Regions from separate parts of the Saccharothrix xinjiangensis genome, predicted to be linked through region 1. Evidence: predicted binding sites of a transcription regulator. Region 1 holds the regulator's gene; the other holds the start of a gene.
What was found. The regulator HspR, encoded in region 1, represses chaperone genes until heat shock. The targets are predictions, from matches to a motif close to ANNTTGAGTNNNNNNNACTCAANNT.

Region 1 (4,981 bases):
GGGGAGGCGCGCCCCGCCTCCCCCGACAACGGCGACACGCGGGCCGAGGCCCCCGCCGCACCGGAGCAGGCCCCCGAGCAGGCCCCGGAGGGCGGCAAGCACGCCGCGCCCGACCAGCCCGACGAGGCCGCCGCCGCCGTCACCGACGACCCGGCCGTCGAGCTGAAGGCCCAGCTCGACGAGCGGACCGCCGACCTCCAGCGGCTCACCGCCGAGTACGCCAACTACCGCAAGCGCGTCGAGCGCGACCGGGAACTGGTGATCACCACGGCCAAGGCCCAGGTGGCGGGCGAACTCCTCGGCGTCCTCGACGACGTCGAACGAGCCGAAGCCCACGGCGACCTCACCGGCGCGTTCAAGGCCGTGGCCGACAAGCTGGTCACCGCCCTCCGCGGCCTCGGCCTCGAACCGTTCGGGCACGAGGGCGAGGAGTTCGACCCGTCCGTCCACGAAGCCGTGCAGCACAGCACCTCACCCGAGGTCGGCGGCCCCACGGTCACCGCCGTGCTGCGCCGCGGCTACCGCTACGGCGAACGGGTCCTGCGACCCGCCCTGGTCGGCGTCACCGACCACGAGCCGGGGCCGGCCGACGCGGAACCGGCCGAGGACAACTGACGAAAGGGGGGTGATGTCCGGTGAGTGCTAGGGACTGGATCGAGAAGGACTTCTACCGCGAGCTGGGCGTCTCCTCCGACGCCTCCGCCGACGAGATCAAGAAGGCGTACCGGAAGCTGGCCCGGGAACTGCACCCCGACGCCAACCCCGGCGACGCCAAGGCCGAAGCCAGGTTCAAGGCCGTCTCCGAGGCCTACGGCGTCCTGTCCGACCCCGCCAAGCGCAAGCAGTACGACGAAGCCCGCCGCCTCTTCGCCGGAGGCGGCGGCTTCCCCGGCGGCTTCGGCACCGGAACCGGCGGCTTCGACGTCGGCGACCTGTTCGGCCGCACCCAGCAACCCGGCGGCATGGGCGGCCTCGGCGACCTCCTCGGCGGCCTGTTCAACCGCCGAGGGGGCGCCTCGGCCTCCGCCACCCGCCCCCGCCGTGGCGACGACGTCGAAACCGACGTGCGGATCGACTTCACCGAAGCCGTCCGCGGCGCGACCGTCCCCCTGCGGCTGTCCAGCCCCTCCGCCTGCGGCACGTGCTCCGGCTCCGGCGCACGACCCGGCACGACCCCCCGCACCTGTCCCACCTGCGGCGGAGCCGGGCTCGTCACCCGCAGCCAGGGCGCGTTCGCGTTCTCCGAACCGTGCACCGACTGCCGCGGCACCGGCCGCATCGTCGACGACCCGTGCCCGGAGTGCGGCGGCGACGGCGTCAGCACCAAGACGCGCACCCTCACCATCCGCATCCCCGCCGGCGTCGACGACGGCCAGCGCATCAGGCTTGCCGGCCAAGGCGAACCCGGCCGCAACAACGGACCCGCCGGCGACCTGTACGTGCGGGTGCACGTCAACCCGCACCCCGTGTTCGGCCGCTCCGGCAACGACCTGACCCTCACCGCACCGGTCACCTTCCCCGAACTGGCCCTGGGCACCACGTTGACCGTGCCCACCCTGGACGGCAAGGTGACGTTGAGGGTCCCCGCGGGCACGGCCGGCGGCCGGGTGCTGCGGGCCAAGGGCAAGGGCATCGCCAAGCGCGACGGCCAGGTCGGCGACCTGCTCATCACGCTCCTGGTGGCCGTGCCGAACAACATGGACGCCGCAGCACGTGAGGCGTTGGAGAAGTACGCGGCGGCAACCGCCCACCACGACCCGCGCGCCGAACTCAACGCCCTGGTGGAGAAGAGGTAGGTGTGAGCTTCCCGTTCCCGCCCGGCACCGACGAGGACACCCCGTTCTTCGTGATCTCCGTGGCGGCCCAGCTGTCGGGTCTGCACGCGCAGACCCTGCGGTCGTACGACCGGATGGGGCTGGTGTCGCCGGGACGCACGTCCGGGGGCGGGCGCCGGTACTCGATGCGCGACATCGTGCTGCTGCGCGAGGTGCAGCGGTTGTCGCAGGAGGAAGGCGTCAACCTCGCGGGGGTCAAGCGGATCATCGAGCTGGAGAACGAGGTGGGCGCCCTGCGCGCCCGGGTGCAGCAGCTGACCGAGGAACTGGCCTCCGCCATGGCGGCGGCCGAGCAGGCGGCGGCGTCGGTGCACGCCTCCTACCGGCGCGACCTGGTGCCGGTGCGGCACGAGACCGCGTTGGTGGTGTGGCGGCCGGGCCCCAAGCGCTGACCTGCCCCTGGTCACACGATGGGGTGATCGATGTACGGAAACACTGTTACCGAGCATCGGTTGACCATGAGGAACCCCGCGACCACCCCCTGGCACCACCCGAACCTTCCGACGGCCCGGCTGCCACCACCAGCCGGGCCGTCGACTTGCTCCCGGCACTTCGCACGACCCAGCTCGCACGACTCGCGCTGCACGACTCGCTCCGCACGACGAGATCAAGGCCAGACTGGACCTCGTGGACCCCGTCTTCGTGCTCCACGGGCTGCGACCTGGCAGGGAGTAGCGGCTCGTGCGGGGAGCACTGCCCGCTACGTCCGGTGTGAGGGTGTGCGTGGTGCGGTTCAGTCCAGGGTGAAGGGGTCGTACTTGATCCGGTCCAGCGGGGTGCCCGCGACCAGCATCCGGGACACCGTGGCCCGGATCATGGACGGCGAGCCGCAGACCAACACGTCGCGGTCCTGCCACGCCCCGTAGCGGGTGACGACGTCGGCCAGGGTGCCCTGCTCGACGCCGCGTGCGCCCGGGTCCGACTCCAGCACCGGCACGACGGTCAGCCAGGGGTTCGTCATCGCGAACCGCTGGAGGTTGTCCAGGTCGTACAGGTCCTCGCGGGTCCGGCCGCCCATGAACAGGTGAACTCGGGGGTTCTCGCCCCACCGCGCCATCTCGTCGACGATCGCGTGCATCGGCGCCACGCCGGTGCCGCCGGCGACCATGACCACGTCGCGGCCGGCCCTGCGGTCCACGCTGAGCCGGCCCATCGGGGGGCCGATCCGCCACACGTCGCCCGCCTGGGTGTGGCCGACGATCGACCGGCTCACCCAGCCGCCCTCGACCGAGCGGATGTGGAACTCGATGATGCCGTCCTCGCGGGGCGCGTTGGCGGGCGAGTAGTACCGCCACAGGCGCGCCCGCTGGGGCGTCTCGACGCTCACGTACTGGCCCGCGCGGTACCCGACCGGGTGATCCGGCTGCAACCGGATGACCGCCAGGTCCCAACTCACCCGTTGGTGTTCCAGCACGGTCGCGTGCCAGTACGCCGGGCCGTCGTCGGCCGCGGCGGCCTCCTGCATGGAGCGGGCCATGATCGTGTACGCCTCGGCCCACGCCAGCTCGACCTGCGGCGTCCACGCGGGGCCCGCGTACTTCTTGATCGCCGCCAGCAGCGCGGTGCCGACCGACTCGTAGTGCACGTTGACCACGCCGAACTTGCGGTGGTCGCGCCCGAGCTGCCGCAGGAACGGGATCAGGTCGTCCGGGCGGTCCACCATCTGCACGACGTGCACGAGGGCGCGCAGCAACCGGCTGCGCTGCACCTCCATGTTCGCCGGGAACATCTCGCGCGTGGCCGGCGCCAGGCTGAACAACATGCCGTAGAAGAACTTCGCGACTTCGTCGGAGCGCGGCTCCACCACCGCGAAGCTCTCCCGGATCATCCGCACCATAGCGGTGACGCCAGGAGGAGGTTCTCGGTGTGGAGGGCTCGGGAGGGGGCTCAACACAGCGTTCGCAGTCATGGTCCGGGCGCAGTCTCCACGTTTCTGGCGGCGCCAGCAAGGCGCTACGTCCTCGTCAAGCTTCCATCCCCGACGAAGGGACATTAACCCGTCAACTGGCTGGTTGACTCCTTGATGCCACCTTCGAGTGCTGTGTGGTTACAGACGGTCGCGAGTCGCTGCGGCCAACGGGTGGATACTCCTCTATACATATACCGAAATCGAGGCTTGTGGCCCACCCCCATGCGTACCAGTGCTCGGCCCGCACGTCCGGTGTCGCCTCGCCCCGGTGGGGCGAGGCGGGGGCGGGGGATCTGGGGGGCGGGGAGCGGGAGGCGCGTCCACAGGTGGGGTCGAGGCGCTGCCGGGCGGAGCAGGGCGCTGCCGGGCAGGGCGGGGCGCTGAGGGAAGTGCGGTGGAGGCGTGGCGCGGTCGTGGTGGGGGCGCGGCGCGGTGGTGGCGAGGGTCGCGTGGGACAGTGTCGGGGGTGTCGATTTGCCGGTGTCCCGGTGCGGGCGCACGCTGGTCCGGCGAGCGGTGGTCGAGGAGCCCGCGCCGTGATGGCGGCTGGAACCGCATTGGTGCGGACTGCCGCATCGGCCTGTGGATGCGCACCAGCGGATTGTGGACAACTTCTCGCCTGCTGTGGACAACTTGCTACGGCATGTGGGTGACCAGCGTCGAAGTGCCGGTCAGGGCCGTGACGCGGCACGCCGGGCGTGGAGCCGCGTGCGTCCCGGAGGCGCGACGGCGGAGGGTGGTGCCCGGCTGCCGGTGGACCGCGTCAGGACTGCGCCGCCTGCTGCGCCACCTGCTGTGCCGTTCGCTGAGCCGCCCGCTCCGCCGAGCTGCGCTCCACGCAGAACTCGTTCCCCTCCGGATCGGCCAGCACGACCCACCCGGTCCCGTCCGGTCGCCGCTGGTCGTCGACCAGCTTCGCGCCCACGCCCACCAGCCGCTCGACCTCGGCGTCGCGGGTCGTGTCGGGGCGGAGGTCCAGGTGCACCCGGTTCTTGACCGCCTTCTCGTCGGGCACCTGCACGAACAGCAGTCCCGGCCCGGACGGCATCGCGATGTACGCCTCGGGGTCGCCCGGGTGGTCGTCGTCGGCGAGCGGGCGGCCGGTGACCAGGCCCCAGAACTTGGCCAGTTCGTAGGCGTCCCGGCAGTCGAACGTGATGTGGTTGAGGAGAGAGGTCATCCGCCGATCCTCGCGGTTCTCCGTTCGAAGGGCACCGGATTTTCACCCGTCCCGGTA
Region 2 (4,981 bases), on a different contig from region 1:
ACCGACCGCGTGGTGCTGCTCAAGCCGCTGGTCACCGCGCCGACGATCGAGGTCGGCGAGTACACCTACTACGACGACCCGGAGCACGCCACCGAGTTCGAGGCGCGCAACGTGCTCTACGGGTTCGGGCCGGAGAAGCTCGTCATCGGGAAGTTCTGCGCCCTGGCCGCCGGCACCCGGTTCATCATGGCCGGCGCGAACCACCTCACCACCGGCGCGTCCACGTTCCCGTTCACGATCTTCGGCGGCGAGTGGCAGGAGCGCACCGCCGACCTGTTCGCGGACGCGGGGCCCGGCCGCGACACCGTCGTCGGCAACGACGTGTGGTTCGGCTACCAGTCGCTCGTCATGCCCGGGGTCACCATCGGCGACGGCGCGATCATCGCCACCGGGGCCGTGGTGGTGTCGGACGTGCCGCCCTACTCGGTGGTCGGCGGCAACCCCGCGCGCGTGGTGAAGCAGCGCTTCCCGGACGAGGACGTGGCCCGTCTGCTGCGCGCCCGCTGGTGGGACTGGCCGATCGGGCTGATCACCGAGCACACCCGCACGATCATGACCGGCACGCCGTCCGACGTCGAGCGCGTCGCCGTCGAGCACGGCCTGTGCTGACCAGCCGATCGGTCTAGCGCACCGGGCGCCCCGCTGGTGGATCATGGGCGCATGGCCGAGGAGCACGACCGGTACTGCGACCTGACCATGCGGGGCGGCGCCACGAGCGGCGTGGTGTACCCGTGGGCGGTGGTGGAGCTGGCCGAGCACTACCGGTTCCGGTCGCTGGGCGGCGCGTCCGCGGGCGCCATCGGCGCCGCCTTCACCGCCGCCGCCCAGAGGGGGCGCGAGCAGGGCGGGTTCCGCAAGCTCCACGACCTGGTCGACTGGTTCGCCGCGCCGGGCTGGCGGCTGGCCCAGCTCTTCCAGCCCAGCGCGGACACCCGCAAGCTGTTCCGCATCGTCGCCGCCGCCATGCAGCGGCGCGACACCACCGGGCGCAGTCCGCTGACCTGCCTGCTGCTCGCGCTGTTCGGCGCGGTCGGCCGGGGGGCGCGGCTGGTCCTGGCCCTGGCGCTCGCCCTGTGGCTGGTCGGGCCGACGCTGTGGTCCCGGTTCGTGCGGTGGGGCGCGACACCGGGGTGGGCGCTCGTGGCGATCACCGCCGCGGTGGCGGTCGGCGTGTCCGTCCTCCTGGTGCTGCTACTGGCGCGGGGCAAGGACTCCTGGCCGCGGCGCATCGGCACCGCGCTGCTGCTCCTGATCCCGCTCGCGCCGGTCGCGGCGGCCACCCGGTGGGACGCGCGCAGCCTCGCGGGCGCGGCCACCGCGGCGGTGTGGTGGCTCGTGCTCTGCTTCGCCCTCGTCAGCACCGTCGCGCTCGTCTACGGCGTGAGCGCCAAGCGATTCCTGGACCGGATGGCCACCACCATCCACTTCGGGCTGGTGCCCGGCACCGGCCGGTTCGAGGCGAACTTCTGGGACCGCCGCTGCGGCGTGCCGGCGTCGACCGGCGTGCCGCCGCTGAGCGACTGGCTCGCCGACCGGCTCGACGACCTGTCCGGCGTGCCGAACCTGTCGTTCTCCGACCTGGACGCCAACCTGGTGCTGATGACCACGGACCTCTCCGAGGGCCGCCCCTACCGGCTGCCGTTCACCGAGCCGGTCGACCCGTGGCTGTTCTGCCGCACGTGCCTGGGCGCGGTGCTGCCCCGGCGGACGGTGGAATCCCTGGGCGCGGACCCGTCCGGGCACCGCTGCCCGCTGCACCCGGACGAGCCGGTCCACGCCCTGCCGCGCGACCTGCCCGTCGCGCTCGCCGTCCGGATGAGCATGCCGCTGCCCGGCCTGATCGCCGCCGTGCCGCTGGTGCGCGCCGAACCGGAGCCCCGCGTGCACTGGTTCTCCGACGGCGGCATCACCAGCAACTTCCCCATCCACTTCTTCGACCAGCTGCTGCCGCGCTGGCCGACGTTCGGCCTGAGCCTCCAGTCGTACCCGGCGGGCGACGACCGGGACGTGTGGCTGCCCGAGCAGGACGCCTCCACCGGCGGCGCGCCGTGGCGCGGCATCGGGCTCGCGCAGCACTTCGCGTCCGCGATCCTGGACACCGCGCTCGGCTGGCGCGACACCATGCAGTCCGCCCTGCCCGGCTACCGGGGCCGGATCGCGCACGTCCGCGTCCGGCCGGACGAGGGCGGCACCAACCTGTTCATGCGGCCCGAGACGATCCTCGCCCTGGCGCGGCGGGGCCAGGAGGCGGGCAGGCTGCTGCGCACCCGCTTCACCCGGGACGACAGGACCGACCGGTACCGGTGGATCCGGATGCGGCTGGCCATGCGCGAGTACCAGCAGCTGGCCGAGCAGGCCGAGCAGCGCGGCGCGCTCTACCGGGACCTCGCCGAGCGCTACGACGTCCCCGAGGACCTGCGGGAGTGGTTCACCGTGCCGCCGACCGGGACCGACCCGCACGCCCGGGAGATCGCGATCACCCTGGACGCGCTGGGCGGCCTGCCGCCGGGCCCGTTCGACGGCGAGCCGCCGGTCGACCCGGACCTCCGCCTGACCCCGCCGGAGTGACGGGGCGGCGGCCGGGCCCGGGGGCGCCCGGGTCGTTGCCGGGGGCGTCGTTCAGGCCTTGCGGCCGACCCCGGCGTACGCGCTGATGTAGGCGTCGTCGGAGTCCGGGTGCCACTCCGACAGCGGCACGACGCCCGGCTCGACCACGTCCAACCCGGCGAACAGGGCGGCGATCTCCTCGCCCGAGCGCAGCACCAGCGGGCTGTCGGTCTTGCGGTAGATCGCGTTGACCTGCTCGCCGCCCTCGATGCCCTCCGCCGAGATCCCGTCCCAGCTGGCGTGCGAGATGGCGAGGAAGCTGCCGGGCGACAGGACCTCCCGGTAGCGCGCGACGGCCTTGTGCGGCTCGTCGGCTTCCGGCACGAAGTGCAGCACGGCGACCATCAGCAGGCCGACGGGCCGGTCGAAGTCGATCATCCGGCGGACGTCGTCGTTGCCCAGCACGGAGTCCGGGTCGCGCAGGTCGGCCTGGATCGCGCAGGCCAGCGGGTTGTCCGCGAGCAGCGCGGTGCTGTGCGCCACCGCCACCGGCTCCACGTCGGCGTAGACCACCTTGGCCGACGGGTTGGCCTGCTGGGCGATCTCGTGCACGTTGCCCACGGTCGGGATGCCCGAACCCAGGTCCAGGAACTGGTCGATGCCCTGCTCCAGCAGGTAGCGCACCGCCCGGCGCAGGAACGAGCGGTTGGCCCGCGCCGCGCCCGGCATCCCCGGGAAGATCTGCTCGACGGACTTCGCGGCTTCGCGGTCGACCGCGAAGTTGTGCGAGCCGCCCAGGTAGTAGTCGTACATCCGGGCCGCGCTCGGCCGGTCCAGGTCCACCGAGGACGGGACCCAGCTCGCCTGCTCCATGCGCACATCTCCTAGTCAGCCGACGGCGTGATCGTGGTGGCGTGCCGAACCCGGCACAACCCCCGAACGGACGCTCGTGCCCGTTTTGCCGCAACCTAGCGGATGGGCGGAACCCCGGTTCGGCGCGCCGGCTGGTGCGGGGTCGTCGACCGGCGACTCCTCCACCGCAGCTCCCGGGGCTGCTCGCTCAGGGCGAACACCCACCGGAAACAATCTCCCGCTCACCTTGGTTGAGCCAATCAGACTCAACTTTGGAGGAATCATGGGCGAGACGTTGGCGCTGCCGGTGCTGCCGCTGGACGACGTCGTCGTGCTGCCGGGCATGGTCGTGCCGATCCGGCTCAGCGGCGCGGACGCCACCGCCGAGGCCCGCGCCGCCGTCGAGGCCGCGACCGCCGCCGGTGGTCAGTCCAAGGTGCTGCTGGTGCCGCGACTGGACGGCAAGTACGCGAAGGTCGGCACGCTGGGCGTGATCGAGCAGGTCGGCAGGCTGTCCGGCGGCGAGCGCGCGGCCGTGGTGCGCGGCACCGAGCGGGTGCGCATCGGCACCGGCACGACCGGCCCCGGCGCGGCGCTGTGGGTCGAGGCGACGATCGCCGACGTGCCGCCCGCCGACGAGCGCACCGACGAGCTGGCCCGCGAGTACCGCGCGCTGGTCACGTCGATCCTCCAGCAACGCGGCGCGTGGCAGGTGGTCGACTCGGTGAAGCAGGTCGACGAGCCGTCGGCGCTGGCCGACCTCGCCGGGTACGCCTCGTACCTGGACGACGAGCAGAAGGTGTGGCTGCTGGAGACCCCCGACACCTCGCGGCGGCTGGAGAAGCTGATCGAGTGGGGCCGGGAGCACCTGACCGAGCTGGACGTCGCCGAGACGATCCGCAAGGACGTCAAGGAGGGCGTGGAGAAGCAGCAGCGCGAGTTCCTGCTGCGCCGGCAGCTGGCCGCCATCCGCAAGGAGCTGGCCGAGCTGGACGGCAAGCCCGCCACCGAGGAGCAGGACTACCGGGCGCGCGTCGAGGGCGCCGACCTGCCCGAGCACGTGCGCGAGGCCGCGTTGACCGAGGTCGACAAGCTGGAGCGGACGGCCGAGCAGTCGCCCGAGGTCGGCTGGATCCGCACGTGGCTGGACACGGTGCTGGACGTGCCGTGGAACAACCGCACCGAGGACTCCTACGACATCGCGGGCGCGCGGGCCGTGCTGGACGCCGACCACGCGGGCCTGGACGACGTGAAGGAGCGCATCGTCGAGTACCTGGCCGTGCGGCGCAGGCGAGCCGACCGGGGCATGGGCGTCGTCGGCGGGCGGCGGTCCGGCGCGGTGCTGGCCCTGGTGGGTCCGCCCGGTGTCGGCAAGACCTCGCTCGGCGAGTCGGTCGCGCGGGCCATGGGGCGCGAGTTCGTCCGGGTCGCCCTGGGCGGCGTGCGGGACGAGGCCGAGATCCGCGGCCACCGGCGCACCTACGTGGGCGCGCTGCCCGGCCGGGTCGTGCGCGCCATCTCCGAGGCGGGCTCCATGAACCCGGTGGTGCTGCTGGACGAGATCGACAAGGTGGGCGCGGAC

Region 2: lon (endopeptidase La) is a predicted target of HspR. The motif match lies at 3,648-3,672, and genes of this name have one in related genera.

What each region holds. Positions count from the first base shown of each region.
Region 1 covers NZ_BAAAKE010000001.1:1,019,860-1,024,840, forward strand. The annotation lists gene grpE (nucleotide exchange factor GrpE) at 1-615, shown strand, start outside; gene dnaJ (molecular chaperone DnaJ) at 636-1,796, shown strand; gene ABD223_RS04825 (heat shock protein transcriptional repressor HspR) at 1,799-2,227, shown strand; gene ABD223_RS04830 (FAD-binding oxidoreductase) at 2,569-3,672, opposite strand; gene ABD223_RS04835 (VOC family protein) at 4,508-4,924, opposite strand.
Region 2 covers NZ_BAAAKE010000002.1:405,811-410,791, forward strand. The annotation lists gene ABD223_RS07205 (CatB-related O-acetyltransferase) at 1-609, shown strand, start outside; gene ABD223_RS07210 (patatin-like phospholipase domain-containing protein) at 661-2,568, shown strand; gene ABD223_RS07215 (SAM-dependent methyltransferase) at 2,620-3,420, opposite strand; gene lon (endopeptidase La) at 3,683-4,981, shown strand, end outside.